DNA from 3 places in the Metabacillus sp. KJ11-3 genome. Region 3 is predicted to be linked to each of the others. Evidence: riboswitches for the same ligand, from Rfam matches in the RefSeq annotation. Region 3 holds a riboswitch; each other region holds the start of a gene.
The links. Region 3 has a riboswitch for cyclic di-GMP ahead of AC0L8O_RS25070 (hypothetical protein). Riboswitches for the same ligand answer to the same signal wherever they lie in the genome.
Positions count from the first base shown of each region.

Region 1: it holds a riboswitch for cyclic di-GMP, as region 3 does, so the genes downstream of both, AC0L8O_RS05985 (anti-repressor SinI family protein) here and AC0L8O_RS25070 (hypothetical protein) in region 3, are expected to answer to the same signal.
Region 2: it holds a riboswitch for cyclic di-GMP, as region 3 does, so the genes downstream of both, AC0L8O_RS24135 (polysaccharide deacetylase family protein) here and AC0L8O_RS25070 (hypothetical protein) in region 3, are expected to answer to the same signal.

Region 1 is NZ_CM147865.1:1,148,026-1,158,373, reverse strand. It holds partial or broken gene AC0L8O_RS05995 (DEAD/DEAH box helicase) at 1-246, shown strand, start outside; gene AC0L8O_RS05990 (YqhG family protein) at 262-1,062, shown strand; cyclic di-GMP riboswitch class I at 1,384-1,468, shown strand; gene AC0L8O_RS05985 (anti-repressor SinI family protein) at 1,502-1,651, shown strand; gene AC0L8O_RS05980 (helix-turn-helix domain-containing protein) at 1,753-2,088, shown strand; gene AC0L8O_RS05975 (hypothetical protein) at 2,259-2,468, opposite strand; gene AC0L8O_RS05970 (DUF5658 family protein) at 2,717-2,857, opposite strand; gene AC0L8O_RS05965 (class I SAM-dependent methyltransferase) at 3,142-3,918, opposite strand; gene AC0L8O_RS05960 (ABC transporter ATP-binding protein) at 4,052-5,848, opposite strand; partial or broken gene AC0L8O_RS05955 (lasso peptide biosynthesis B2 protein) at 5,980-6,446, opposite strand; gene AC0L8O_RS05950 (lasso peptide biosynthesis PqqD family chaperone) at 6,481-6,768, opposite strand; gene AC0L8O_RS05945 (aldolase) at 6,758-7,501, opposite strand; gene AC0L8O_RS05940 (hypothetical protein) at 7,564-7,692, opposite strand; gene AC0L8O_RS05935 (paeninodin family lasso peptide) at 7,760-7,906, opposite strand; gene AC0L8O_RS05930 (helix-turn-helix domain-containing protein) at 8,348-8,695, shown strand; gene AC0L8O_RS05925 (anti-repressor SinI family protein) at 8,727-8,870, shown strand; gene AC0L8O_RS05920 (helix-turn-helix domain-containing protein) at 9,096-9,341, opposite strand; gene AC0L8O_RS05915 (paeninodin family lasso peptide) at 9,514-9,669, opposite strand; gene AC0L8O_RS05910 (asparagine synthase-related protein) at 9,675-10,196, opposite strand; gene AC0L8O_RS05905 (hypothetical protein) at 10,259-10,348, opposite strand, start outside.
Region 2 is NZ_CM147865.1:4,855,288-4,865,635, forward strand. It holds gene AC0L8O_RS24120 (glycosyl hydrolase family 18 protein) at 1-933, opposite strand, end outside; gene AC0L8O_RS24125 (polysaccharide deacetylase family protein) at 948-2,699, opposite strand; gene AC0L8O_RS24130 (glycosyltransferase) at 2,700-4,532, opposite strand; gene AC0L8O_RS24135 (polysaccharide deacetylase family protein) at 4,551-5,969, opposite strand; cyclic di-GMP riboswitch class II at 6,031-6,113, opposite strand; partial or broken gene AC0L8O_RS24140 (carbohydrate ABC transporter permease) at 6,379-6,539, shown strand; gene AC0L8O_RS24145 (hypothetical protein) at 6,605-7,012, opposite strand; gene AC0L8O_RS24150 (ROK family protein) at 7,300-8,199, shown strand; gene AC0L8O_RS24155 (hypothetical protein) at 8,347-8,553, shown strand; gene rfbB (dTDP-glucose 4,6-dehydratase) at 8,576-9,595, shown strand; gene AC0L8O_RS24165 (hypothetical protein) at 9,665-9,892, opposite strand.
Region 3 is NZ_CM147865.1:5,080,553-5,090,900, forward strand. It holds gene AC0L8O_RS25020 (DUF6470 family protein) at 1-381, shown strand, start outside; gene fliW (flagellar assembly protein FliW) at 403-840, shown strand; gene csrA (carbon storage regulator CsrA) at 852-1,064, shown strand; gene hag (flagellin Hag) at 1,431-2,264, shown strand; gene fliB (flagellin lysine-N-methylase) at 2,397-3,626, shown strand; gene fliD (flagellar filament capping protein FliD) at 3,842-5,392, shown strand; gene flaG (flagellar protein FlaG) at 5,506-5,862, shown strand; gene fliS (flagellar export chaperone FliS) at 5,887-6,285, shown strand; gene fliT (flagellar protein FliT) at 6,285-6,635, shown strand; cyclic di-GMP riboswitch class I at 6,759-6,848, shown strand; gene AC0L8O_RS25065 (hypothetical protein) at 6,988-7,110, opposite strand; gene AC0L8O_RS25070 (hypothetical protein) at 7,143-7,679, shown strand; gene AC0L8O_RS25075 (OmpL47-type beta-barrel domain-containing protein) at 7,802-9,223, shown strand; gene hpf (ribosome hibernation-promoting factor, HPF/YfiA family) at 9,446-10,000, shown strand; gene rbsK (ribokinase) at 10,050-10,348, shown strand, end outside.

The sequences.
Region 1 (10,348 bases), 1.2 Mb from region 3:
ACGGTTGAAGAACATATATTAACTCTTTTATATGACAAAATACATTTATTTGAAAAAGTCATTGGTGACCTTGATGAAATTCTCACTCGATTAGAAATAAAAAACTTTGAAGAACATATACAAGACATTATGTATCATTCAAAAAATGACAGAGAAATGAAAATTAAAATGGAGAATTTAACATCTATTCTTGATTATGCACAAGCTTCACAAGAACAACGTAAAGCAGCAAGCGGAGATAAGTAGAAAGGCGGCTAAAGTATGCAGCAAGAGCAAATTCATCACTTTTTAGAAAGTTTTTTCACATCCAACTCCTGTGAAGTTCTTGAAAACAAAGAAGGATATATAACCGTACAACTTACAATTGAAATGGATAAGCTGTTAATGAACAGACCTTTTTACTGGCATTACCTTGAAAAAACAAACGGGGTCCCAAACCCAATGAAGCTTACGCTCATCACAGACCAGAATCGTGCACCAAAAGACCTGAAAGGTGAGGTTATGCATTTTGGAGCCCCTCGCCTTCACCAAATTTTTCAATCAACAAAAGAGTTAGGAAGCTATATCAGACTTTTTGAGTACGTCAAACCACATGGAGGAAATGTTCCCCTCCACCCCTGGATCGGAGTCAATATTATGGTTTCCTATCAATGTGATATGAAGAAAGATCAACTCTATTCCATCGGGTTACACTTAGTAAGTGGAGTGCTAGTCGAAAACTTCCAAGAAAAACTAGAAAATTTGGACTTAACACCAAAAATTCCAGACCTTTGCTTTACCATGACACCACTCATAAAGCCGCAAAGCGGGTTAAAACGGATTGAACAATTCATTTTACAAGATATTCACAATCATGATCATACCTGGGCAGACAAAGCACGGGAAAGATGGAACAAAGATTTAGAACTATTAAATCATTTTTACGAAGATCTTGAAGAAAAACCCGAATGCTACGAAGTTGAAAAACAAGCATTACAAGAATTGTATGAACCACAAATTCATATTTCCATTCAAAATGGCGGCATCTTTTATTTGACTCCCGGAGGAATTTTAAACTCCTAAGTAATGATACAAGTTACTTAGGAGAAACCCAAATGATGAAAAAAGAATTTTCGTTCGACAAAATTAATTTTTATCATTTCTTAACTTTATTAATTTTTTGTAAATCCCACCTAGGAAAAACCTATAAAAACTATCCTTCACTCTTACATTTGTAAATTCATTGTAAAAATTACAGATAAATGAAAAAAATTTATTTCGTCGACAAAGTTCTGCAGACAATGATAACAGTTCTTTTTTATAATAGACATTGTCAATAGTTAAATAGTTATACATAAATGAAGGACCTTAGAAATATACTATTAACAATTGATGCCAACTTAATCAGTACAAAGGCAAACCTATTGAAAAGTAGGGACGCAAAGTCACGGGTCTTCAGGTTGACAACTAAGACGGCTGGGCTGCCTGAAATACAGATTAGTATTTTAGGAGGAAAAGAATAATGAGAATAATTGAAGGAATCACACACGATGGGCAGCTAGATCAAGAATGGGTTGAGCTCATACTAGAAGCACTTGAACTAGGAATCAGTGTAGAGGAGATAAAAGAGTTCTTATCCAAAAAGTCAAATGCCGTTTTAAAATCATCATAATAGTATTAAGTGATTGTAAATTTTTTTGTTTTTGTGTTCTGCATATAAAACAAACCCTTCTTTATATGTTATAATGGCTTCATTAAGGAAGGTGACTTGACGTGATTGGTCCGAGAATAAAAAAATATCGCACACAAAAAAATCTATCACTGTCTGAACTAGCAGAACGAGCAGGAGTCGCAAAATCCTACCTAAGTTCGATTGAGCGAAATCTCCAGTCAAATCCTTCTGTGCAATTTTTAGAAAAGGTCTCATCTGTTCTTGGTGTATCAGTAAACACTCTTCTAAATGAACAAAACGCAACCGATCCAGAAGAGCTCGATTTAGAATGGACAAAACTGGTACAGGATGCAATGAAATCAGGTGTATCAAAGGAACAGTTTAAAGAGTTTTTGGAATTTAATAAGTGGAGATTACAGAATGAAAATGATAAATAAAGCATGATCGGCAGCTTTGATGGCTGCTGGTTGTGCTTTTTGTTTTGTGTATAATTTCACAGTTTATCCTATCATCTTTATTTCGCGGAAATATAACATAGTTACAGTGGATTTCTAAGAGATCAAATGGCGCGAATAATAATTTCCTGTTATCCATTTTCAAATTATCTTTAAACTTTGTAAGAGATCGTTGATTTGGGGCTTAATATGGAATCGTTTAGCTTTTGATAGTTATTGAATTGGGATATTTTATTTCCATTACTAGCAACAATTGCTTTCATATTGGTTAAGTCGTGACTACATGTTGGACATAACCAATCCCCAACTCGGCAACTGCTATAAGAGAAATGATAACAGCGATTACAAAGTTTTTTGTACATTGGTAACTCTCCTATCTAATTCGAATATATATTCGTTATAACGAACAATTGATTTTAAAAGCCACTCTACATACACTCTTCTTAGATAATGTTATTAAACGAAGTAATTATCCAATAAGCATGTAAGAACATCAAAAAAGTATAAATAGAAGCTCCTATAAATGAGATTGTTTTTATTCCAACATTATCAGGGATTTTTTGATAGTAGCAAAGTGTAACAAGCAGAATTGATAAAAAAGTTTTAATTATTATAAAAAAACTGGTTCTGCTTCATAAATTATTCTCATTAATACATTGGCTTCCTCAATAAGATTTAGTTTGAGACCGATGTACGTGAGAATACCGTCTACAAAATTAAGCCCTGATAAATAATAGCAAATTCTTATCACAAAGTTATCTCCTTTGTCTTTATATAAAGAACATTACATATTATCTTCTTCTCTCTATTACTCAAAAAGTCTATTCCCTTTTCTAATTTAAAACGATTATCTCGGTGTTCAAAAATTGAAAGGCAAAAAATATAATTGCATGACTACTTCCTAAACCAGCACTCATATATTTATTCGTAATTTTATATTGCCATAGATCTTTCTGAGGAAACAATTCACTGCGTTCATATAAACTTTAGGGAGGAATAGTGCACCGAAATATTTACTAATATACTAAAAAACAGCTATTTCTGTGTTCTAATAAAAATACTATTTTGTGGTAATGGATTTTTTACTAATTGACTATTTTTATCAAAAACTGGTGATACATAATCACCCTGGGTATAATTACCCAATCCATTATACTTAAATGCTACCGATGTATCCCTAAAAGAATATTGAGTGTAATGCACTGTCAATAATCCTTTTTCTTTTATTAACCCATTTAGTTCAATAACCTGCTTTTCAAACTTTTCAAATGGATAAATCTTTTTAATAGAACTGATGCCTTTTGCTGCAATGTAATGTGGCTTTCTCTGCAAAACTGCCATACAAAAAACAGCATCAAATGGTCCATGTTTTTGAATTTCACTATAACTGGAATGTACAAACGTAATCTTATCATCTACTGGAAGCTTTCTACATATTGCAATACTACGCTTGTTAATATCTGCTCCTACAATGTGAGCATTTGGAAAATAACTACGTAGAGTTAAAACTTCTTCACCGGTTGAGCATCCAAAAGAAAGTATCTTTAAGTCTTTTTGGTTGCCAAAATAGTCTCTACATGCTGAAAAAATTTTAGGATATCGATCCATACACGTTAGAGGTGTTGTTTGATGCACATTTTTAGAATCTAATACCTGCAATAGAAGAATGGAACGAAATTCGGTATCGCCAAAAAATCTTTTTATGTTTTTGGCTGCATTCCAACCAAAAGACAGGGTTGTTATACAAAACTTTATAATTGGATTCTTAGATGACTTATATTCTTTTACTACATGCTTTGCAGCTCCAATCATTTGTAAAACCACCTTTCGTATTATCTTACTCATTACCCTGGATTTAGCCCTTTCAATTGAATAATAATTAGTCCTAAAAAACTATTTTAATATTATAATTCATGATTTTAGAGTTTATTAAGATCTTGTGAATCTATCCGATTACTTCTAGTTGTTTTCCTAACAACTTTCCAAAAACATTTTCCTTATCCTTTGCAAGTTCATGAAAATCACCTTTTTGAAGAATTCTACCTTCCTCCAACACTATTACTTGGTCAGCATTACGAATCGTTGATAATCGATGTGCAATAACAATAATTGTCATTTTTCCTTTTAGGCGTTCAATTGCTTCTTGAACTTTCGCTTCATTTTCGGTATCCAAAGCGCTTGTCGCTTCATCTAAAATTAGAACAGATGGTTGACGTAATATCGCACGTGCTAATACAATTCTTTGACGTTCTCCACCAGAAAGCCTTATCCCTCTGTCTCCAATCAAGGTATCAAGTCCGTTTGGTAACTTTTTCACAAAATCTACTGCTGCAAATTCTAGTGCTCCCCATAATTCATCTTCACTTGCATTCTCTTTGACTATAAGTAAATTGTCTCTAATGCTTCCATTAAAAAGATAAGGATCTTGTGGAACATATCCAATAGATTTTCTAAATGTTAGTAAGTTATTTTTTGTAAGTGGTAACCCATCAACCAAGACCTCACCTTTTTCGGGTTTAATAAGTCCCATAATCAAATCTATTAAAGTACTCTTTCCTGAGCCCGAATGACCGACAATTGCTGTCATACGGTTAGCAGGAATTTCCATTGTTATATTATCTAGGGTATATCCTAAAGATTCATGTTGATAACGAAAAGTTACATGTTGACACTCGATACCAGCATTTATTACTTTGGGATTTATACTTTCATTATGTACTGTTTTAATTTCCTGCGAACTCTTAGAGTCATTTAACCAGTCATACAATAACCTAAATGACGGCAACAATGTACTAATGCTCTGGAGACTTGATTGTATACTAGAGATTTTAGGCCATAACCTTGAAAAAATGATTAATATAAGCGTAAAATCAGTTGGAGTTGCTTTAAACAGCACTATTGAGAAATAAAGAAAGATAGCAATTAAACACCCAGAGACGACTTTATAGATAACCTGCGTAAGAGTATTTAAACTAGTATATTCAATACCAATTTTTTCAATTCTCAAACATAAATCTCGAAACCACTTACTATGAGTGTTTTCTAAGGAATTACTTTTAATCTCTTTAATCCCATTAAAATGATTTGTGATCGTAGCATAATACTCTTCAGATATTTTGGTCGTTTCCTGTCCAATTTTATTGGACTTTTTGACAAAACCTCGTGAAAAGAATGCAAGTATTGCACCAAACCCCAATATAGTAATGGTTAATGAAGGTGAAAGCCATAACGCTATAATAATTTGTATAAAAGAAAAAATCAAAGTAGACAGAAGTTGTTGTATTACATTTATACCGCTTAAGACTCGGGTAGTTTCTAAAGTCAAAAGGTTAATAATATCTGATCTTCTTTTTTTTAGGAAAAACTCCCAATTTGAATCAAGAAGTTGTGTATAAACTTGCTCTCTAAGTTTTCTTATATATGATTGTTGGATTTTAGTAATATTAATTAGTGTTTTCCTCTGAAAAACACTGTGTAAAGTTATATAAAGAATAAATATAGTTAAACTTATAGATAAACTAAGTTGAAAAGGGAATTGTTGTAATTGATTTGTTACCCAAACAATTATTGGTGGATCATTTTGGTTTGTACTAATAAGACCAGTTAAACTAATTAGTGGGATAACCATAAATATTCCAATACTTTCCGTTAAGCTTAAGACAATGTTTGAATTAAAATTAAAATATAACTTTCTTCCAGCGGTTGAATGCATATCTTTTACAAAATATAAAATGACCCTCATAAAAACCCTCCTTAAGATACACCTCCATCTAACTTATACTCTTTCTCCCAAAAAAAGTAACTTAACTATGTACTAAGTTTAGAGAAGATAAACTAGGTTTGAGAGATAATTTTCAACTTTATTTACCTAAATCATCTGCTCAACATTTTGTTTTTGTTCATTACCTTTGCAAACGAATAAACAATTGTGAATTTTTCCATTCCTTCAGAACCAGTTAAAATAACCCTTCCACTACGAAGCCAGGCATGAGCGATCATCTTACCTTCATCGTTTCTTGCAGTTCCTAAATACAAGGTACTTTCAATACCTCTTCGTTCAAGCATTTTCATACCTGCTATAGCCTGAACGAGGCATTTACTCTCCCAAGGAGTATGTTTACTAACGCTTGATATGCATTTTGAGATTTGGATGAATAATTCAGTATTTTTATCATCTAATTCACGTGAAGTTTCAGAAATCCTTTTGCCTAAAGATGGGGCTATTTTATGGAAATCTTTTTTTTGAGGAGAAAAGCCCAAGCAAGGTAAAAGAACGTTTCAATTATTAATAACTTTTCTTTATTACTCAATCCAATAATTCTCACTACTCTTCTCACAATCTCATACCCCTTCCAAATAAATATCTCCCAATGACTAAGAGATTTGAACGAGTTCCTCTTCTAATAAAACCTCTAGGAAAGAGATTACCTGGCTTTTACATTCTTCAAATTCTACATCGTATCGTTCAACTAATACGGACACAAGTTGATTCACAGATATTTTCTCCTCTATTAGATCCCAAATCTCACCACCAACTTCCCCCAAATTAAAGTATTTTCCTTTCTCTACACTTAACATCACTTTCTCCCCCGCCATATCGCTAACGATATTTCCAGGTACCTGATTAATGTATTGTTCCATTATGATAACTTTAGCTTTCATAACTATACTCCTCTCTATTAATAGAAGTTAAGACCATTGATGTTAACTCCTCTGCTGTAAATTTAGAGTTTGGACGTCTTAGACGATATGTACCTATCTTGTTAATCATTTTTGAAGATAGATTAAAGTGCCATTCCCTCAAACCAAGCGGTTCAATAAAAAAATTCCGATATGTATGGGTGTAGAAAATATGAAACCTTTCCATATTCTCTATTAACTCAATGTTTGGTTCAGCTATTTTATTTATTGTAAGTTCAAAAATTCCTGCTAATGGCAGTGGCTCATTTAAAAATTGAGAAGGAACTGGAACCGCAAACTTTTTTTCCCGATCAAACAATGGCAGATAATCTGATGAATCCATTCCAAATTTATTTAGACTATTATCCCATAATTTTTGTTGTGGATAAGCTGGATGAACGACAGGTGAATCATTAGAAGATAACGAAACAGCAATTACATCATCACTTAATAACTGATAATCTTTTTGTAAAAACGCTCTTGCTAACGTAGATTTACCCACACCTGACTCTCCAACAAAAGCATACGCCTTTCCATTTATAGCAATTGCACTTCCATGTAATGGTAAGATTTTACGTTGTTGTAATATTGCGCCCATACAAGTTCCTAGAATATACAATCTAATTTGATCTAGATCTGTGACATCCAATGGAGAATATAATATCTCATTTCCATCTTCAATTGAGAAGATACATAGTCCATTAATTTGAAACATGATTTGGCTTTGATTGCCAAAAAACTCTTTACACTCCTTTGATCGATGCTTCCACTTATCTTTTAAATCTCTTTTTTTATTTTTATATCAACTTTATTTAAATTTCCACCTGATCTCATTAATTCAGGCAACGGGCAATCACTTTCAATATATAGACCAAAAGCTTGGTAGAAATAATCTGATGTATTCATATTGGCTCCTTTTATAAAGTAAATGTATAAACCCTTTTACATTTTTGTAAGAGGGTTTATCATCCTATCAGCTAGGATTTACAATACAATGTGGATTATGTTGTTGAGCTGGTGTATCACAAGCTTTACCCGGCTCTCCAGTGTTACCCATTCCATGAGTCATATTAATATCCAAAACTTCAAGAGAAGGATTCTTCCAAACTTTCTTAATCATATCATCACCTCCTTTCGATAAATTTAATTATTGTACTTTATAATAAAAATCAAACAGTAGTTAAGGTTCTACAGAACAAAGTGTTCCTTATAAAGAACAAATATATAATTCAATATACCTAAAAGTAAAATTACTGTCAATATACATCAAATAATTTATCACATTAAAAACAAATTATTAAGGGTTCTGTAATATATTATACTCTCAAGTCACGAGATTATTTTTAAATATATAAATAACCAAATTGCGTAATTAAAAACAAATACATTATTAACATTTGAAAAAAATCTCAAATTAGTTATTTACCACCCAAAAAGGTTGTTTTCTTTCTATTTACTCTCTATATCTACTGTTCTCTTGTTTTACTTAAACTTTATTAAGAACAAATCGTTTTGTATAATGAACTCACGAAGTTATCTTAGACGTATGAAGGGGATCGTGATGATTGGTTTACGCATAAAGGAGTTGAGAGAAAAACATGGATATTCAATTAACGAACTTGCAGAGATAGCTGGAGTTTCTAAGTCCTATTTAAGTTATTTAGAGAGAGATCTACAAAAAAATCCTTCCTTAAAGTTTTTAAGCAAAATCGCTTCAGCATTAGATATAGATGTTGAGGAGTTATTAGCTCCACCATCTACCGAAGCAGCTCAGCTAGCTACTGATGTTCTTGATCAAGAATGGAAATATTTATTACATACAGCCATAGAAGAAGGTATGAGTAAGGAGGACTTTAGAAGATTTAAGGAATTTCTAACATTTCAGAGATGGACAAAAGATAAAGAGTAAATTTATAAATTATATGAGGAGGAAACAACAAATGAATAAATTGTCTGACCAACAAGAGCATGAACCATTAGATGAAGAATGGGTAAAATTAATAACAGAAGCAAAAAACATTGGAATTTCTCCTGATGAGATACAACAGTACCTTCATCATGTTTCCTCTTCTAATGGAAAATAAATTTTATTAATAACAGCTAATTTCTTTATAATTAAGTTACAATTATTAGTCCATTCTCTGAGGTGTTTTTTTATGGTTTTAATACCATATCGTCTAAATAATATATTTAAAGGTAATTAAGATCTATTGAGGAGACGAAGTGGACAAACAATTAATGATAAGAAGTCTTATCAAAGATCCTCCTATTTTAATGCGCCACCCAAGTGTCCTCAACCATCTTTTCCTTTACTCCTTTTTTGGCTTATCATGTTTCCGAGTGGCTATTTCTTCTTCAATATGATCGCCTATTAAATAATCAACACTTGAATCTAAAGGAGAAACTATTTTTTCTAAAAATTGCAATGAAGGGTTATTCTGTAAGCCACGATCTAAGTTACTTAAATAAGATTTTGAAACACCAGCTTCTTTTGCAAGTTTTGTGATTGAATATCCTTTTTTAACCCTTAAATATCTTATTCTATCCCCTATCATGAAGATAACGCCTCCAAACAACAGCTAATTATTGCTCCAGTTATGAATTTATTCTCATTAGTACTTCTTATTATCATTATGGTAATATATTAGAATTTAAACAAAAAAATCCCTATAAAAGCATATAAGGATTTTTTCCCATCAATAACTTCCAAAAAACCTATTTTATCTGTTAACTAGTCCGACCAATTAAAGGCTGACCTGCTTCATTTACAGGAATCTGATTGCTATCACCGAAATCATTATCGAATCTATCGTAATCAGTTCCACCCATTGTTTTACTTACGTCAAGTACTTCAAGTGATGGTTTACTCCATGTTTTTTTCATAAATCTCACCTCCTTTCAAAAAATCTATTTATAAATCTATAGAAGATAATGCAGCGCATTAAAAGACTGAAATCTGACATGGTATAATTTTGTGTGCTATTTTTCTTCTGTGTTATTTCATATACTAGAATAGATAAATCATTATTTATATAAGACATAATTCTGTTATTTTTCAATAGTTCATTCACTTCTTGAACTATTGAATCCCAATTAGGCCTAATCCGATACATCCAATCAGCCGCTTGTACACCTCTTGTTGTTTGATTTAATCTTATTTCATCAGGAAGAATGCCTTTAGTAGCTCTTCTAATAAGTGCACGATCAAATCCATTCTGAACATATTGATCCTCCGGTAAAGACAGACAAAATTGAACAACTCTTATATCATTTGTTGGATCACGTTTCCATAGAGAATGTTTCAGAGATAGCTTTGAATTAAGGGTATTACCAGAATTCCAAGGTTGAATAGTGTCAAACAGTAACTTTCTTTGCTCAAACAAGTCTGATGTTTCAAACCATCCATTCACACTGATTCCGTAATTACTTAGCTTCGTATAAATCCCCGTATGCTCAGCAAACTCCTTATTAATTAGTTGAAAAGAATGAGCTTGTTTATTTTGATATCTTTTTTCTTCACAAGTGGTAATTGTTTTTTCACTAGATGGGTAAATAATTTCTT
Region 2 (10,348 bases), 230 kb from region 3:
ATCAGCATACCAAACTTCAACATTTTCGCCTGATTCTATATATTCAAAGAACATCACTCCACTCTTCTCATCGCGAGATTGCTGTGGGTTATATTGGTCTATTAAGTCCTGTATTTGTTGATTTGTTAAACTTTTAACAATACCTTCTTGCCAACTAAATCCACCAGTTGATAGGGCTATTCCAATATTCTCTGAGTGATTAGGGAATTTTTCAATCAGACGATCTAAAAATTCATAATCCGCTTTTGGTCCGGGCCCACTATGATATCCATACAAATTGTAAGCCATCACAACGTAATTTAGACTTTCAGGTAAAGGGTAATGATCAACAGGGAAACTTGGTTCTATTAAAATACGTAATGATAGGCTTGCCTCCTCCAATGCTTTGTCCAAGTCCTTAGCAAAAAGCAAGAACTCATCAGTCAAGTCAATGGGGATTTTTTCATAATCAATTTCAATCCCATCAATTGGATAATCCTTCACATACGTTAAAATCTGCCCAATATGTTCTCGACGAGTTGTTGCTGTTGAAAGCAAATTTTTCAGTAATTCTGGATTTTTATGAACAACCGTACCATCGTTCATAAATTGGTCATTAATAATCGTCAGATAGATTTCTTTTTCTTTAAAATCCTTTTCTTGAAGAACTTGATCAATTAATTTAATCGAATCTTCTGTTTGGTGTAACTCACCAGACTCTGTAAAATATGTTGTGAATAAAAGGATATTATCGATATGTTCGATTGACTCAGAAGTTTCTTCTATACTTTTTTCGTATGCCCAATCGACAAGCCATAGCGATTTGTGGATGTCTCGCACAACCTCAACCGGTTCTACTTTCACATACTCCGTTTCTTCGTTTGTAGATGAACAAGAAGTCAGGAGGAGTATAGAAACGAGTAAAGGAATACTCTGGATTACTTGAACGTTCATTAAATGTCACCCTATTAAAAAGATTCTATAAAAAAGTCAATTATGTCTGAGCTAGTCTGAGAAACAGATCGGAGGAACGATTCACTTTTTGATTCATCTACCGTGTATAATGTCTTATCCTGTGACTGAATGATCACATTTTCGATAATAGAATCGTAAATGGAATCAGTATCTTGCTCATGAGAGTTTTGTTTTGAAATCATGGAGCCTCCAAGCAGTAACTGATAAGAAGATGATGAAAAAGGCATTTCTACCTCTGCAATCCTTTTATTATCAACCTTGATCTTCAATTTATTATCAGCTAGAGAAAGAACGATATGACGATCATTTTTTAATGTGCTTGGATATTCATCCTCATCAATTCGTGATCCTTGTTGTGTTGTCATAAAGTCATACTGTGTCGCCTTGTTAAAAGCATAATCTTGCCCGCTCCAATTTATTTCATCTAGTTTCTGCTTAAACAAAAGCTCTGATTCATCTTTTTGATCTGCTACATTGTAGACATTGAGTACATTTTTCTCTATTATCATTTTAAGCTGATTTTGATCATCCCCGCTTTGGATAGTGAATGACTGTGCTCCCATGACATTCCCTTTTAAATCAAAGCTGGCAGTAAATTTAGATGGTAGGTTCTCGGTTAATGTTGCAATCACTTCTTTACCAGGTTCGGTTGTTAAAACGATTTTATGCTGATCAAACTCACCAACACCATGACTGATTTTCCATTTATCAGCAATTTTTTTATCGCCATTTTCAAAGTCTATCGTCCATTTCGAATCATGTTGGATTTTCATTAACAGGTGATTCACCGGCCAGTGTGGCGCCACCTGCAATCTATTTAAATTGTAGATATCCTGTTTTGAATCATTGTATGCATAAACATCACGATTAAAATGAAGAGAAAAATATTCTTTAATCATCTTGTTGTTCGCTGCCTCTACAGCTGGGTGCATATTATTGTATAAAGAGTTGGCATGCATAATTGCATATGCTTTTGGCATACTCGAAAAACGATCTTCATAAATGGTATGCATGAATTGATAATCTTTTGTAATTCGCTCTTCCATCTCTGTGCGAGTTTCCTTTGGAATCATGTATTCATCACGTAAATAGTCCATTAAATAGTGATTATAATATTCAATTGAAGTTTTATCAGGAACATTATTTTCCTCTATCTCGCCTAAATATTCTCCATCTCCGTTGAAAATATTGATATAAGTAAGCCTATAGCCGTTTGATCCTAGTTCCCAAAAACCACTTTCTATCATTTCTTGTAAATGATGTGGTTTTAGAAACTTTGTATCTTTTGTGTCCATTTTATCAGCATAAGTAAACATCGTTGCTTTATAATTTAGCGTCTCCAATGCCTTTTGTGAAAAGATGCTTGAATCATTTCTTCCATCTTCGAATGATAGAAATAAAGCTTTTTCAGGTAATGGTGTTCCTTGTTGGTAAAAATCAATGATTTGTTTCTGAGAAATGGTTTCAAACCCTTGTTTTTTTAGGACAGATAATTGCTTCTCTAATTCTTCCTTCGAGATATATTTTGCTGAGCCGCTGCGATCAACGCCAAAATAGGACAGGGCAATAAATCCATCGGAATTAACCATTTCCTTGGCAGAAAGGGGTTTATATTCATCTGTAATAAACACGGCTCTTATAATAATACCTACCAATAATACAAGGACTGCTAGTTGAAAAATCACTTTTACATACTTTTTTCTATTTTTTAGCTTGTAGTTAAATATACTTTGATTAGATGACAATTAGCCCCCCTCCTTTAACTTGCCTTTTTTCTTTCGTACACGGTTTTGTTTTTTCTCTTTTTCTAATACGTCTTGAGGTGTTTCACGCGTCCCCCAAGTCGATTTCCAGAACGTAAACCATGCAACAGGCATTTGCCACAATAGAATAAACTCGTAAAATAACACAAAAATAACACCAAAAAACCATAATTTGCTTTTACGGAATAGCAAATGAGCAAAACTCATCATAAAGGCCATTAATAATAGTCCTACGATAAACGTTGTTGGAAAGATGCCATGTACTAAAGGGACGTAAAGCAGGTTATAGATCACAACAATTGGAGCTGCAATTGGTACAACAAGGCCTATAAGAAAAAATACCATCATAAACGGTTCTTTTTTTACTATAAATGTCAGAGCACGCAATGATTCTCTTAGCCATGAACGTTTCCAACGCATTTGTTGTTTTAAAAATACGTTAAAATCTGATGGGACAATAGTGGAACAAACGGCTTGATCTTGATAACCAGTTCGATGAGTTTTAAGAATATAGTTCGTCATACTTCGATCATCGCCAAATGTTGCTGGATGTCCTAAGAATCGTTGTTTTAACCAAGCATCCGCATTTTCTAGTACTAGGCTTTTTCGATAACATGAAAGTGGACCGGATAAACAAGTCACACAATCAAATGTTGATTCAGCAGCCTTCATAATACGAAAGGCAATATAATATCGTACAGTCTGCAACTTTGTTAACATGTTTGTAAATTTGTTCTCCACTTCCGTTCGTCCTGCTACACCGCCCATTTTCGGATCTTGGAATGGTTGAACGATATTTAGAATCGCGTTTGGTTCAAGAAAACTATCAGAATCGACAAACACAACCAAATCATGCTTGGCTTTATTCACGCCAACAACCAACGCCTCACGCTTACCCGCGTTCTGAGGTAATATATGAAAGGAAATCCGCTCTTTTGTCATAAAGCGTTCACCTTCAGAGTTGATTTTTTCCATGATTTCTCTTACTTTCGATGCGGTATGATCTGTTGAACAGTCGTCAACAACAATGACCTCTAGTTTATCTACCGGGTAAGTTTGATCGATGCAACTTAGAATAGTACGCTGGATCCACTCTTCTTCATTAAAAACAGGAATGATAATCGATACACCTGGTTGATAATTCAAGTTCACAGATGTATTTCGATAGAGTAGTCCAAAGACATACCGACTAAGCAAAAAGGCAGCGGCTAATAAACTATAAAAATATAGGAATTTATTAAACTTAAAATAAATAATACTTTCAGCTCTCATTAATAGAACAAGCAGCGTAATGAATAGTAAAAACAAACTTGAAGCGAATATTGAGAGTCCCCAATGCCGTTTTTTTAAATAACTTTCAATGGATTGTTCAAATTGGAGTGCACATAAATATTGCTCTTTCCCTTCGAATATTTCAGTGAATTGACGAACAACCTTGGCACGCATGGTAACTTTAGATTCAAATCCTTCAGGCATTGCCCCCTCTGGGATAGAGAAAGATAGTTTAACAACTTGGTTTGGTTCAAATTTAATAGATTCGCTTGGTAGTTGAATGAGTATTCCTGTATTAGAGATATCCATGCATGAACCAGTTTGCTTTTTTATGGAGGGCATTCGTAAACGTACTGGAAATGATGCAATATATCGCTGACCATCTAGTCGTGCTTTATATACTTGGTTAGGATCAGCAACTTCTTCTAGAGTTTCATGAATTCCTCTTCTGTCAATGTTTTTTCGGATTTTTTGTGGATCAGGAATATTGGATAATATTCTTCGGTCTTTTTTTGGGTTTGTTATAATTTCACGAGTAGACATAGGAACTTAGCTAAGATACTAGCTGCCTCCTTCAATATTTTTAGTGATCATTTCTGATATTGTTCTAAAAGTGTAGCCCTTTTGTTGCAGGTTTTCGATAATGCTTGGCAATACCGTCACTGTGTGTGATTTATCTAATATGTGCATGGTGATAATACTCCCTGGCTCGACTCGATCTACTACACGATTATAAATCTCTTGATCAGAACGGGACATATCCCAGTCCAGTGATGTAACATCATATTGGATAATATAGTCAATCCCTGTCGCTGTAATAGCCTTCGCTGATTCAGTATCAAGAATACCTTGAGTGGGTCTAAAATAATTTACAGGCCTCTCTTGTAAGGCATATGATAGGACTTGATCATTTTTAACAAGATCTTCTTGAAGATCTAACGGATCCATTTCTGTAACTACCTTATGGCTATATGAGTGACTAGCCACTTCGTGTCCACGCTCTACAATAAGCTTAGCTAATTGAGGATTTTTTTCGACACCCGTTCCTATCAAAAAGAATGTTGATTTAATATGATAGGTATCTAATATGTCCAAAACTTTAGAAATCCCTTCATCACTAGCCCAATCATCAAATGTTAGAGCGATTTCTTTTTCTTTTGTAGAAAATTTGTCAATAATAGCAGGTTTACTTTCATCATAATCAGGATTTATCGCAAGATGATTTGTACTTGGATTTTCTTCCGTTAAATAATGACCTTTTTCCACTTCTTCAAATGTTGTCAGAGTATACCCTGCAGCAACTGCATCATCGTAAATGAGTTCAATCGCCCGTATGACTTCTGGGTTAATGTATGTGTTAAGCTGAATAATAGCTCCACGGTTTGAAAATTGTTTAATATATGCTGCAATATCTTCAGCACTTTGCATTTTGCTATCTTGAGGATTAATCGTGTTGGAAATGACCTGCATATCCAGCTGTGCTGCAGCTTCTTCCAGGGACTGAGAGGAATCACCAGAACGGCTGCGGATAAATGATGGTTGAATGTTTAGATGTTCTTGAAAAATTTTGTTCGCTAATGCTACTTCAACATATGCTTCCTCATAATTTACCTTGTTAGGTAACACATGGTTCAATGTATTATTTTGAATGGTATGGCCTCTCGCCAAAATTTCCCTTGCTAATTCCGGGTCCTCAGCTACCCTCATCCCTTGTAAAAAGAAGGTGGATTTAATACCTAGCCGATCTAACTCATCCAATAAGTTAAGCATCATTTCTTTGTCTGAAAGTCCATTAAAAGTTAGTGCCATCTTTTTTTCTGTTGTAGCTATCTGCGTGATAGCTGGTTTTGCTTCTTTTTCCTTTTTAGGTATTTCCACTTTGGGTGAAACAGCAGTAAGTTCCGGTTCACTCTTTTTAAATGCACATCCTGTCAAAGTCATGACGATTAAGCAAAAGAATACGATATAGATTTTTTTCATTCACACTCTACTTCCTTATTTATTTTTGGCAAATCTGCTTTCCAAACTAAAAAAACCGCCCAAATAGATTGGACGGTTGCGCCACTTGCTCCCAATTTGCCAGGCGCCCACATACAGCAAATTGTTCAACACACCAGAATTATAAGTGAAACGATTTAGATAGTACTATTTTCACAAATTATTATAAGGTTTTAACTGATATTATTCAATGATTTCTAGTGCTTTTTAACATAATAAAGGGTTTTTCGCTTCATTCAAGTAGGATTTTGTCAAAAAGTCTGGACATATCTTACCATAGGTACTTCTTTATGAGATTGTATAGATCAATATAGTCAATTAGTCCTTTTTAGGCACAATGCTAGAAAATGCTTACTCATGAGGGTACAGGCAGTCAGGTCCGATCAACTAGCCGAGTATGGTGGCGTTGCAAAATCTTTCTGGAAGTCAGATTGTCTATTGAAAGTGCAGATGGCTGGAGCACTGTTAGCGGCATTGCCTACATTATAAATTTATATTCTATTAGGGAAGTATTTTGTAAAAGGGTTATTGACTGGATCTGTGAAAGGATAAGGGGAAAGGCAGTCTCCGAGAAGGGAACTGCCTTTTGGTGAAAAGAACATCGCTATTTGAAATCCTTAATTCAAACTAAATACACCATATACCCAAATATTTCCCTTTTCAGAAACATACTCATGCGGGTTTATTGGATTTCCTTCTTTATCATAAATATAAATAGAAGCAACCCCATTTGCGGCAGACACTCCAACACGATATCCACCAGCAATCATCGTTTCATCTGGAGTGACAATAAAGGAGTGAATCTTCTCTGTACAACTTTTATAATAGATAAGAACTCGCGTTTGTTCAGTGACGACTTTCTCAATATTCAGAGGAGCATGCCGATCATCCTCAACAACTTCCCACCCATCACCATAATTTTTGATTGACGCAGCAATTTCATATCTTGAAGAATGTCCTCCATATGTAAATCCTACTAGTAATAGGATAACAAGTATCACTAAAATAATTCTTTCAAGCTTCATCAACAAGACCTCCATCATTCTCTTACTCTATTTAACTAGATTAGACAAAAGGATGAAAAAAGTCTGTCAGTATATGGAAGAGAAAAATGGGTCCTTCTGTCGATTCCATTCTCAGGGCTTTCATCACATAAATTCAATCATACCATTTTTAGTATTTTATTTGCCAGGAGTATAAAATGATAGAAACATAAATATATATAATAGAAGGAAAAATAACGCTTTCATTTATTTGGGGAGTTGGTAAACTTATAGATAACAAATACTTAATACGAATAGAAAAGGGGATTATGATGTATACAATCGGCATTGACTTAGGCGGAACAAACCTGCGTATCGGCTTGTTTAATGAAAAAGGAGAAATCATCAACGAGCAAAGCCGCCCAACAGAACCAGAAAAAGGTCCGGAATTCACCATCAGCAACATGGCAGATGCCATCAATGATCTAAAATCGCAATATGACATCAAAGCAGTTGGAATCGGCTCACCCGGCCCATTATCCCCGAGCAGAGGTATCATCATTGAGCCGCCAAACTTACCAGGCTGGGTAAACGTCCCGATTGTGGACATGCTGGAGGAAAAAATAGGTATGCAAGTTTTGCTAGAAAACGACGCCAACGCAGCAGCTCTTGCCGAAGCCACACTCGGAGCAGGCAAAGGCGCAAGTAGTGTCTTCTTTGTCACCGTCAGCACAGGAATCGGCGGAGGCTATGTTTTAGGCAGCCAGCTTGTCTCAGGTGCCCAAGGAAACTGTGGGGAAATCGGAAACATGATCGTGAATCCAAGTCCTGATGCTTACCAAGGTCCAGGGTTAAACAAAGGTGCACTAGAAGGACTTGCATCTGGAACGGCAATTGGTCGAATCGGAAAAGAGAGACTAAATATACCAAACGGTGCCCAAGGCGTGTTCGAGCTTGCAGAGCAAGGCAACCAGCAAGCACAGGAAATAGTTGATGAAGCCATCAACTATCTTGCTATCGGACTTGCAAACATTGTTCATACGGTAAACCCGGAAGTCATTGTCATTGGTGGAGGAGTCATGAAATCGAAGGATTTGATTCTAAAGCCATTGATTGAAAAAACAAGAGAGTATGTGTATCCGAGCTTAAAGGAAACATTAGTCATTAAGCCGGCCGTATTAGATCAAAAGGCAGGTCTCGTAGGAGCTGGGCTGCTACCGCAAGGGTAATTACGTTTATGTAAAAGCACAAAAACCAACAGATATGTAGAAGGGGTATAACCGAAAAGACTGTCATTAGAAACCTTTTATATAAAAAAATCGATTAAAATCACCTCCTTCTGTGAAACATAAAAAGAAAATAGAAGGAGGATAAATATGGTCTCAAATTCACCAGGTAGAATTAATGTCATCTTTCAACATGATGAGAAAAAAGTACATCAACTAATCGATCTTACCCAATTAACAGCATTACTCGGCTCTGATCTTATACATATTGATGAAATGCTAGAACCGAAAAAGGTAGACAAAAAGGTGTGGGTACGAAATATTAATGGGGTAACTCTCTTTATTCAGCTAAAGTAATAGCTAGGAAAGAGGTGTAATATTGGCTAAACAAAAAGTTCTTGTAACCGGCGGAGCAGGCTTCATCGGCGGAAACTTCGTTAATTATATGGTAAATAAATATCCTCATTATGATATTTATAACTTAGATTTACTAACATATGCGGGAGATCTGACAAAACATAAAGATATCCAAAACAAAGATAATTATTACTTTATAAAAGCAGACATTGCAGACCGTGAAGCAATTCTTAATCTCTTTGAGAAAGAAAAGTTTGATTACGTTGTTCATTTTGCTGCAGAAAGCCATGTTGATCGATCGATAACAGATCCAGAAGTGTTTGTTCGTACGAATGTTCTTGGTACCCAAGTATTACTGGATGCTAGCAAAAACATTAATGTGAAAAAGTTTGTACATGTTTCAACTGATGAAGTATATGGAGAGCTGGACTTTGATCCAACAACTTTCTTCACGGAAGAAACTGCACTTCAGCCAAATAGCCCATACAGTGCAAGTAAAGCATCTTCAGACTTTTTAGTTCGTGCTTATCACGAAACATTTGGATTACCTGTTAATATTACTCGTTGCTCCAATAACTATGGACCATATCAATTCCCGGAGAAACTAATTCCTTTAACCATCTCACGTGTGTTAAATGAACAAAAAGCACCTGTGTATGATGACGGAAAGAATATTCGTGATTGGTTACATGTATTAGATCATTGTTCTGCCATTGATCTAGTCTTACACGAAGGTGAAAATGGAGAAGTATATAATGTGGGTGGACACAATGAACGGACAAATTTAGAAGTTGTGAAAACCATTATTAAAACATTAGGAAAATCAGAAGACTTAATTGAATTTGTAAAAGATCGATTAGGTCATGATAAGCGATACGCGATTGACCCTACTAAGCTAGAGAAGTTAGGTTGGAAACCAACGTATAACTTTGAAACTGGAATTGCTCAAACCATCCAATGGTACTTGGATAACCAGGAGTGGTGGGAGCAGATTTTACGTGGTGAATATCAGAATTACTTTGAGAAGCAATATTCTTTATAAGTAGTAGTAAAGGATAATAGGTAGTATGCTCGAACGAAGAAACCAAGGGGAAATTTCCCCTTGGTTTCTTCACTTAAAACTATCATATGCGTCAATATAAAGCTTCTTAAGCGCCTGACGAGCAGCATCCCTCTCAACTTTGTCTATTCCTCTTCCCAAAAACTCCCCACGATCATTACAAATCGACGCGTACACATAATAATGATCAGGATACTGTATTACTCCCAACTCAACCTCTTCATTAAACATACTAGCAAAGTGGATAACCCTACTAGAAAGAATATCCTTTACATCCATATCTCTATCTCCTTTACCATGTCTAATTTACTATACACTTCTTATCATACAGGATGAAATTGTAAATTTAGTTAATGTCATTTAAAGGTTTTATTAAGATGGGACGGAGGGACAGGTACCTTGACCCACCAACTGTACTCAGAAATTTAAGGCAGGAAGAGGCAGTGAGAATGTAAAACCCCCGGTCGATAAAACCGGGGGTTTTATATGATTTATTTTTTCTTTCCACAATCTATTAAGTGTAATAATCGTATTTATGGTATCTACGTAAAAAAACAAAGGATTGATTTTAATTTTTTCATGTGTGGTTGCTCCTAGGATGTTTAAAAGGTATATCAATCATACAGAAGGAATGTTATTCACCTTTTACAAACAGATTAAAAAGTATGACAAAGCAATTAAATTATAGTTATAATCTAATAGCGATAATAGAGAGTTAGGAAAAACGCAAATCCT
Region 3 (10,348 bases):
TTAAAAACAATGACACAAAATATAGATGAATTTGCACAAAGGGGATATCAGGACAACTTGGCAGGAATAGCAAGAAGAGTTAATCAAGGAAATGAACTAATGAAAATAGAGAATAATGGAAACCCTATTGCAAGTCAGGCAAAAATGAATAGTGAAAAGCCTATGAAGGAAATTGCTATAAAGTTTGTTCCCTCCGTCGGTAGTGTAAAAATAAATTATGAACCAGCAAAGGTTCATATCGATGCTGAAGCAAGGAAACCAATTATAATTGTAAAGACTAATAAACCAATCGTTCAATATGAACCAGGAAAAGTTGATATTTATCTTCAAAAAAAGAATGAATTGAAAATTAACGTTGAAATGATTGATATAAAGAAATAATTTAATTAGGATGGTGATTCTATGGAATTGAACACTAAATATCATGGTGTGATAAATATAGAGGAAGAAGAAATTATTCGTTTTGAAAGTGGAATACCTGGCTTTTCAGAAGAAACAAAATTTATTCTACTACCTTTAGAAGAAAACTCTCCCTACTATATCATGCAGTCGGTAAAAACACCTGAATTGGGTTTTGTTGTTACAGAACCTTTTTCCTTTTTTAAAGACTATGAGTTTCGCCTAGGTGAAAATGAGAAGGAAGCATTAAATATAAAGGATGACTCAACAATCCAAGTACTTTCAATTCTGTCCCTAAAGGAGCCGTTTTCTAATACAACAGCAAACCTTCAAGCACCTGTAGTCATTAATCTATCAGAGAGGTTTGGTAAACAAATTATTCTTAATGATACTAAGTACACAACAAGGCATAAGTTGAGTAACGAAGTAGTGAAAAAATAGGAGGTGGGAGTATGCTGGTTTTAACCCGGAAAGTAGGGGAATCTGTCCAAATTGGTGAAGAGATTGAAATTACTGTTTTATCTGTACAGGGTGATCAGATAAAGCTTGGGATAAATGCACCGAAGAATGTGGAAATTCATCGGAAGGAAGTTTATTTGAGTATTAAGGAATCAAATAATGAAGCTGCTTCTTTTGATGAGAGTTTGCTTAGAGAATTGAAGTAGGTAAACCGTGACCTTTAGTTTAATCTAAAGGTTTTTTTATATTTAACAGAGTACTTAAAAGCTTATATTGTTTAAATTAATGTCATTTTCCAACTGAATATTGAAATACCGACATGTGTATTACTTAACACCAACAATAGAACATATCCTGATAAGAGTATTAACTCTCATATATTATTATAAGGAAAAAAGTGGAGAGAAAATAACAGTGAAAAAACTCAAAAAATATTAAAAAAACTATTAAACTTCTACAAACCATGTCGATATATATAGTGTAAGGCGAACAAGCTAAAGGCGGCCGACTTTAGCTGAAATAAAAACTACCACATGGATGTGGAAAAGCTAAATTCAAGGAGGAAAATCAAAATGATTATCAATCACAATTTAAATGCAATGAATGCTCACCGTAATATGGGAATGAACACTACTAGCGCTGGTAAAGCAATGGAGAAATTATCTTCTGGTCTTCGTATTAACCGTGCTGGTGACGATGCTGCTGGTCTTTCAATTTCTGAAAAAATGCGTGGACAAATTCGTGGATTAGATCAAGCTTCTCGTAACTCGCAAGACGCTATTTCACTAATCCAAACTGCTGAGGGTGCTTTAAACGAAACACATGCAATCCTTCAAAGACAAAGAGAGTTAATTGTTCAAGCAGGTAATGGCGGTACTCTAGAGGCAAATGACATTAGTGCGATTAAAGCTGAGCTTACAGAGCTTAATACTGAGTTAGATGGAATTTCTACACGTACACAGTTTAATGGGAAAAAACTATTAGATGGTTCATTCTCTAAGGATTTCCAAATAGGTGCTAATAATGGGCAAAAGCTAACATTAACTATTGATTCAGGTACAGCAACTAAAGGTTTCAGTTCTACTGATCTTGGAGTAAATGGACTAGCTCCTGATGGTACTTCAACGCAGACTACTACTGATCTAACTGCTGTTGATGCAGCAATTGAATTAGTATCACAAACACGTTCTAAACTTGGTGCTAACCAAAATCGTCTGGAACACACAATTAAAAACCTAGATAATGCTTCTGAAAATTTACAGGCAGCTGAATCTCGTATCCGTGACGTTGATATGGCAAAAGAGATGATGAATTTCACTAAAAATAATATCCTTAACCAAGCTTCCCAAGCAATGCTTGCACAAGCCAACCAACAACCACAAGCTGTATTACAATTACTACGTTAAAACATTTTTATTTATACAAAAAAGGAATGGGGATACCATTCCTTTTTGTATAATAAGATTTTAATCTTTCAAGATAGAAAATATGTCAGGGTTTTCTATTCTGAAAGATTAAAATAAAAGGAGTATAGAATTATGAAAACTAAAATGGTTGAAATGCTAATTCCAGAATATATTAAAGAATTCTCTTGTATCGGATCCTCCTGTGAAGATACGTGTTGTTCAGGGTGGACTGTTCACGTTGATAAAGAAACCTATAAAAAATATAAAAAAGTAAAAAATCCAAGTATGAAATTTAAACTTGAGAAAAATTTAGAACGGAATCGCACTAATCCTGAAATAAATAATGTTGCAAAAATGAAAATGGAGAATGGAAAATGTTCTTTTTTAAGTAACGAAGGTTGGTGTGATATTCAAACTAATCTGGGTGAAGAATATTTATGTAATACCTGTACGATATACCCAAGAACAAATAATAACTTCAATGGGGTATATGAACAAAGTCTAACTGTCTCTTGTCCAGAAGCTACTAGATTAGTATTACTAAATAAAGATGGCATTAAATTTGAACAGGGATTAAATGAGGTTACCAGAATAGGAGTAACAAGTGTTGTCAATACCAATAACGAAACAATAACACATTGGACAGACCTCTTTAACGAATATCGCTATATTACTATTTCGATTTTACAGAATAGAGACTACTCTATCGAAGAGCGTTTACTAACCTTAGGATTGCTTTATAATGAAATTGATGAGTGTGTAAAGAAAAACAATATAATTAAGATCCCAGATATTTTCGGAGAATATATCAAAAGTTTAGAGGATTTCACATTTAAAGGAGCATTTAATGATGTTTCAAAAAGAATTGATATACATCTTCGTTTATGCAAAGAGCTCTTAATTCTTAGACTTAACCAACCAATAGCATCTGCAAGATATTTAGAATGTTCAAGAGATATGTTACTCGGATTGAAGATTAATGAAAATTCTACAAATGAAGAAACTAGAGAACAATATGAGAATGGATACAATAAATATTATATACCTTTTATGGAGGGAAATGGGTATATGTTAGAGAACTACCTTGTTAATTATGTGTTTAAAAATTTAATGCCTATAGATACTGAATTCCCATTTGAAAGCTATTCTAGAATGGTACTGTACTACACATTGATAAAATTGCATCTAGTTGGGATTGCAAATCATCATAAGGGATTAAATTCAGAATTAGTTGTTAAACTAATACAATCTCTATCTAAAACTTTCGAGCATTATCCTTCATATTTTGAGCAGATACTAGAATTAATGAAGGACAAGGATTATATGACATTACCTTACATGTCAATATTAATTAATAACTAGTCAAGGTTATCTACTCTAATCATATTCTTTTATACCTGTAGATGCTTAAGAAGATTTTTTTTAGTCCTTACCTCTTTTGTTGGGGTAGGACTATTCTGTAAAAGGCTTTACAACTTTCAAATTTTTGTTTGAGTTAGAGAAATAATACTTTAAAATAATTATAAATTATAAGATATTAATTAATGAAAATAGAATTTAAGATTGGAGGAGACTCAATGAGCACTACATCTATAAGATTTTCGGGATTAGCTTCAGGAATGGACACTGAAAGCATGGTAAAACAGTTAGTTGATGCCCAAAAAAGTAGATTAATCAAATTACAGCAAGCTAAAATAATGAATACTTGGAAAACTGATACTTTTCGAGATATTAATACAACGATATCAAGCTTTAGAACAGCTACAGAGGCTTTAAGGTTACAAACTCCTTTTAACAAACAAACTGCCTCTGTAAGTAATATTGAAAAGATTGGTGCCACTGTTACTGGGACACCATCTGCTTCTTTTTATACAATAACGGAAGCAACTATGGCAGCGGATGCTAGAGCTGCTTCAGCTAGTTTTATATTAAATGTTACAGAAGGAGAAGCTATTGGACAAGACATCTCCTTTGATTTAAATGGTACTGCTATTTCAGTTGGATCTGATGACACGATTTCATCTGTAATTTCCAAGATAAACGGTGCAGGTGCAGGTGTTAAAGCATCTTATTTTAAAGATGGAAATGCATTAATCCTAACAAGTGAAACAAAAGCATTAAATTCTCAAATTAAATTAGAGAATTTATCGGTTAATGGTCTAACAGACCCTACAAATAAGTTAGGGTTAATTGGAGGGGAAGTAAATAATATTACTAATACTTTTAGTACAAACAGTGGTGTTTCAGCAGCAAAAGGCTCTGATGTAGTGAACGCTATGGTTGTTATTAATGGACTGACAATTAATCCTACTGGAAATAGCTTTACATTTGATGGAGTAAAATTTGATCTGAAATCTAACATTACAAGCGATCAACCAGTAACCGTTGAAACAAAAAATGATACGGAAGCTGTTTTTAATAGTATTAAAACGTTTGTAAATAAATATAATGAACTAATTGCTGAGTTAAACTCAAAAGTGACAGAAAAACGTTACCGAGATTTTCCACCATTAACAGATGACCAAAAAAGTGAAATGAAGGATCGAGAAATAGAGTTATGGGAAGAAAAAGCAAAAAGTGGGTTAATAACTGGAGATCGTTCCATTTCCAGTTTTTTAAACGAACTTAGAAGTAGTCTAATGACACCTGTTTCAAATGGTGATGAAGGATTTAAGTATTTATCTGACATAGGGATTACAACAAGCAAGAACTATCGAGACAATGGAAAGCTAGAATTAAATGAAACAAAATTGAAAGCCGTCCTTGAAAGTAATCTTGATAGTGTAAAAAAGCTGTTTAGTTCTACTAGTAGTATTACAGAAGGAAATACTTTAACAAATAGAACAAAACATGATGAAAGTGGTATTGGAAGAAGACTATATGAGAGATTAGGACAAGGAATTTCAGACTTAAGTAAAAAAGCTGGTTATTTAAATTCAACTGTGGATGTAAATAGTGTTTTGGCAAAAGAGTTAAAAAGTATTGAAAGTGGGATCTCAAAAGAACAAGATAGAATTCAACAATTAGAAGATCGTTACTGGAAACAATTCCAAGCAATGGAATCAGCTATGCAGAAAGCAAATTCGCAAAGTGGTTGGCTCATGCAGCAATTCAGTGGTGGTATGTAATGAGGTGAAGGATTTAATTCCTTCACTTTTTTATTTGAAACTTCTCTTTAAACTTACTAGAACATGCCGATATAAATAATAGAAAGGTTTGTAAATGAAAGGGAGAGATGGATTTGTCAGTCGAGGGTATGTCGTTTCATTCTTTTATTAGTAACAAAATTGATGCAGTAACTGAAAATAAAAATGTTTCAATTGACCAACCTGAAAATAATGGTCCAACACAAGCAGAACCAAATATAAAAGTTACAAAAGAAAAGCTTGAAGAAGTGGTAAAAGGCATGAATGATTTTTTATCTCCTACAACAACTTCATTAAGATTTGAATTACATGACGAGCTAAATAAATATTATGTAAAGGTAATTGATGAAACTACGAAGGAAGTTATCCGTGAAATTCCATCGAAAAAACTACTAGATATATACGCATCGATGACAGAATTTTTAGGATTAGCTGTCGATAAAAAGGTTTAGAGTAGATAAAGGAGTGTAATGAAAATGGCTATGAGTAATCCATATCAGTCATATCAATCAAACGCAGTGACAACAGCGGCACCGGGTGAATTAACATTAATGCTTTATAATGGGTGTATAAAATTTATTAAACTTGCGAAGAAAGCAATAGAAGATAAAGATATTAGCGAAAAAAATACGAATATAATAAAAGCCCAAAACATTATTCAAGAGCTTATGGTAACCATAAATATGGATTATGAAGTCTCAAAAAATATGCTTACAATGTATGACTACATGAAGAATCGTCTTGTAGAAGCAAATATTAGTAACGACCTTGAAATTCTAGAAGAGGTACAAGGGTATGTGACAGAGTTTCGTGATACATGGAAGCAAGTCATTCAAGCGAACCGTCAGAAGCAACATCAAGGTGGACAAGCATAGTGGATGCGGTGCAAAAGCTATATGAAGTCAGTGTAGAACTCCTTTCACTTTTAGAAAAAGGAACAACAAGTGAGGAGCGAGATGAGTTTATTCATCAAATAGAAGCGAATTTAGAAGATCGTGAGAAATTAATAAAAGCGACTCAACCACCCTATACAACAGAACAAAAAACAATAGGGATGAAACTGATTGAGGTAAACAAGGAAATTAACCAGCAATTAATGAGTTTTAAAAACGAAATTCAGTCTGACTTACGTAAACTAAAGAACAATAAGGTAAGCCAAGAAAAATATCATGATCCTTACCAAAAAGATACGATAAGCGGCTTATTTTATGATAAGCGTAAATAACTTTATTAATAGAAAATGAGTCAATAATACCACGGTAAGAATAGAAAAACCTAGAATAGTAATTAATTACTATTTATTATTTAGGATAAAAGTATTATTATGTTGATATGCTATTAAACTACCAAGTGAAAAAGGCAAACCATTGGAAACGGTGGGACGCAAAGCCAAGGGCCTGCTTATGTAATTCTTCATGAATGGCAGCCGGCTGCCACAAGGGATCATAGTCTATCAAATCTATGAACCTTGTAAAAGGTTTATTTTTTTATGCCTTTTTCACACAAAGAAAGGGAAAAGAAAAAATGAAGCATTTATCTCGTTTGAAACCATTACTTCTTGTATTGGTGCTACTCAGTTACCAAGTGATTGCTCCTATTGGTAGCGTTTTTGCATCATCAGATAGTAAGTTACCTCCAACCAATCTTACTGCAGTAAAGGTAACGCCAGATGATGTGAAGCTAACTTGGAACTTTCTCACTTGTTCATCCAATTATGCAAGCACCGGCAAATGTGAAGCAAAGCGTTAATAATGGAAATGATATTGTGCTGAGATGGGATGCTTCAACATATGCCACTGCTTATAATGTATATCAAATTATTGATGGAGAGCGTATTTTGCAGAAAACAGTAACTGGAACTTCTGTCACATTTAGCAATATGCCTGAAGGAAATTACGAATACGTGGTTCATTCATACAGTAATCGCTTTGAGGAGTCACCAAAAGGAAGTTCTATTGACTTTACCTTAACATGGCCTGTTGTTGAAGCACCGGTTATTTCAGGGAAAGTAGAAAATATAAACAATATTACGTTATCTTGGCCTGCAACTGCTTGGACAAGTGAATATCGTGTTTATCAAATCACAAAAGATGAGAGAAAATTAATTTATAAAGGTACTGCACGAAGCTATAAAGTTAATAATCTTTCAGAAGATACACATTCTTTTGAGGTAACAGCTTATAATACACGTTTTGGTGAATCAAAAACATCAAATCGCATTACAGAAACAATTGTTTATCCAATTATGGAATTCCAAAAGCAAGCTTAACGATGATAAATGAAACAACAGCAAGAATTAATTGGAATTTTATTACCTATGCAAATGGCTATAACATCTATGAAGTGATAGATGGGTAATTAGTATTAGTTTCAGAAAAAGTAAATAATTTAATGTATACGGTCATGGACTTATCCTATGCGAATCATGAGTATGTCGTAACGTCCTACAGTAACTCATTTGGAGAGTCTGAACCATCTAATGTTGTTCTCGCAAAGCTAATCAAAGATGAAGAGGCACCTGTGACAACAAGCGACGCACCAACAGCTTGGGTAAATCAAGACCAGGTCATTACTCTATCTGCTACAGATAATGAAACAGGAGTAGCAAAAACATATTATTCAGTTAATGGCAATGATTTTAGAGAAGGCACTTTTTTTGAAGTAAAAGGAGAAGGTGTTCATAGAGTATCCTTCTATTCCGTTGATAAAGTCGGTAACAAAGAAGAAGCACAAACAATCGAAGTGAAAATCGATAAAACAGCACCAGCTACGACTTCTGACGCACAAGACATCTGGAGCAAGGAAGATGTGACAGTGAACTTGACAGCAGCAGATGAACAAAGTGGTGTGACAAAAACCTACTATTCTATTAACGGATCTGAATATATGGGAGGAACATCTTTTGTTGTAGAAACAGAAGGTCTACATCTTGTATCATTCTATTCTCTAGATAACGCTGGAAACAAAGAGGAACCACAAACAATCAGTGTTAAGGTAGATCAAACAGCACCGGAGACAACTTCTGATGCACCTGAGACTTGGAGCATAGACGATGTGACAGTATACCTTGAAGCATCAGATCGTTTAAGTGGCGTAACAACTACATTCTATTCAATTAATGGATCTGAATATAAAGAAGGAACATCTTTTACATTAACAGACGAAGGCATTCATGAAGTGTCATTCTTTTCGATCGACAATGCAAATAATATAGAAGGTGTAAAAACGCTTGAAGTGAAAATCGATCAAACAGCACCTGAAGTAAGTATGGATGTAAATGAAGAATATGCATTAGATTCTGCATTGCCATTGCTTTATACAGCAAAAGATACGGTTTCTGAAGTTATATCTGAAAAAATGATCGTAACAGCACCAGGTGAATCGTCTGGAAAAGAAGTTCAAAATGGTTCGTCTATTTCATTAGATAAACCAGGTGTTTACAACATAACAGTTGTTGCAACAAATGCTGGAGGCTTAACAACAGAAATTCATAAACAATTTGTTGTCTACATTCCTGCAACAATTGAAGTAACACCAAAAGTGATCAAAGGAAATAAGGGTATTTTCACAGTTCGTGTAGACGTACCGAAACTATTTGATCGTAAAGATTTTGACCTTGATACAGCAACAATAAATGGGGTACATGCCCTAACAAGCAACAAAGGGTACTATAACCAAGCAAAACTTGGACAATTCAAGTTTGAGCGTTCTGACTTTACATGGGATTCATCAGAGGAAACATTGGTTTTCCGTGGATATCTCGATGGTAATTTGGTTATTGGACAAACGACTGTAAAGGTTCAAAATAAATAACTTAAATTTGAAAAAAACTCGCCAACCCAAGGTGAGTTTTTTCATTTAATCTATACATTCGCATAAACTATTTACATACCCTTAATGTCCCCTTCACAAACTTTACCGAACCATACAAATTTCTACAAAAAGTCACAAAGTATTTTTAAGTTTATGCAGGAGACAAGCAGGGAAGTATAGAAATAGTACTACATAGCTTTATCATAAAGGAGGAGTTCAATCATGAGATATAACGTCAGAGGGGAAAACATTGAAATAACTCCAGCATTAAGAGAATATGCAGAAAAGAAAATTGGTAAGCTTGAGAGATATTTTGAAGAGTCAGTTGACGCAAATGTCAATGTTAACTTAAAGTACTATAATGATCAGGAATCTAAAATAGAAGTGACCATTCCAATGACAGATCTGGTTCTACGTGCAGAGGAAAACCACCAGGATATGTACGCAGCGATTGATCTTGTTGTGAATAAATTAGAGCGACAAATTCGTAAGCATAAAACAAAAGTGAACCGCAAGCTTCGCGAGCAGGGTGCTCCAAAGTTTGTGTTTAGCAATTACCAGCCTGAGGATCTGCCACAGGATGAGCTGGATGAAGAAGAAGAAGTTGTTCGTACAAAACGATTTAATCTAAAACCCATGGACAGTGAGGAAGCGATTCTTCAAATGGATATGCTTGGACATAGCTTCTTCGTATACACAGATGCAAAAACGAATAAAACCAATGTTGTATATAAACGTAAAGATGGAAAATACGGCTTAATTGAGCCACATGTATAAAATGAGCAGCGCCTACTAGGGCGCTGTTTTACGTTGAGGGGGAATCGCTATGAAGAAACCTAAAATCGTTGTCATTGGCAGCATCAACATGGATCTTGTAACACAAACAAACACCATTCCAAAAGTTGGTGAGACTGTTCTAGGGAAAGATTTTATGACAGTCCCGGGCGGAAAAGGGGCTAATCAAGCAGTGGCTGCTGCAAAACTGGGAGGGGATGTCACAATTCTTGGTTGTGTGGGCGACGATGCGTTTGGCAGCGAGTTAACGCAACATTTACATAAACAAGGTGTCGAGACGAAACACATCCAAACCATTTCCAATACTTCAAGTGGTGTCGCAGCGATCAC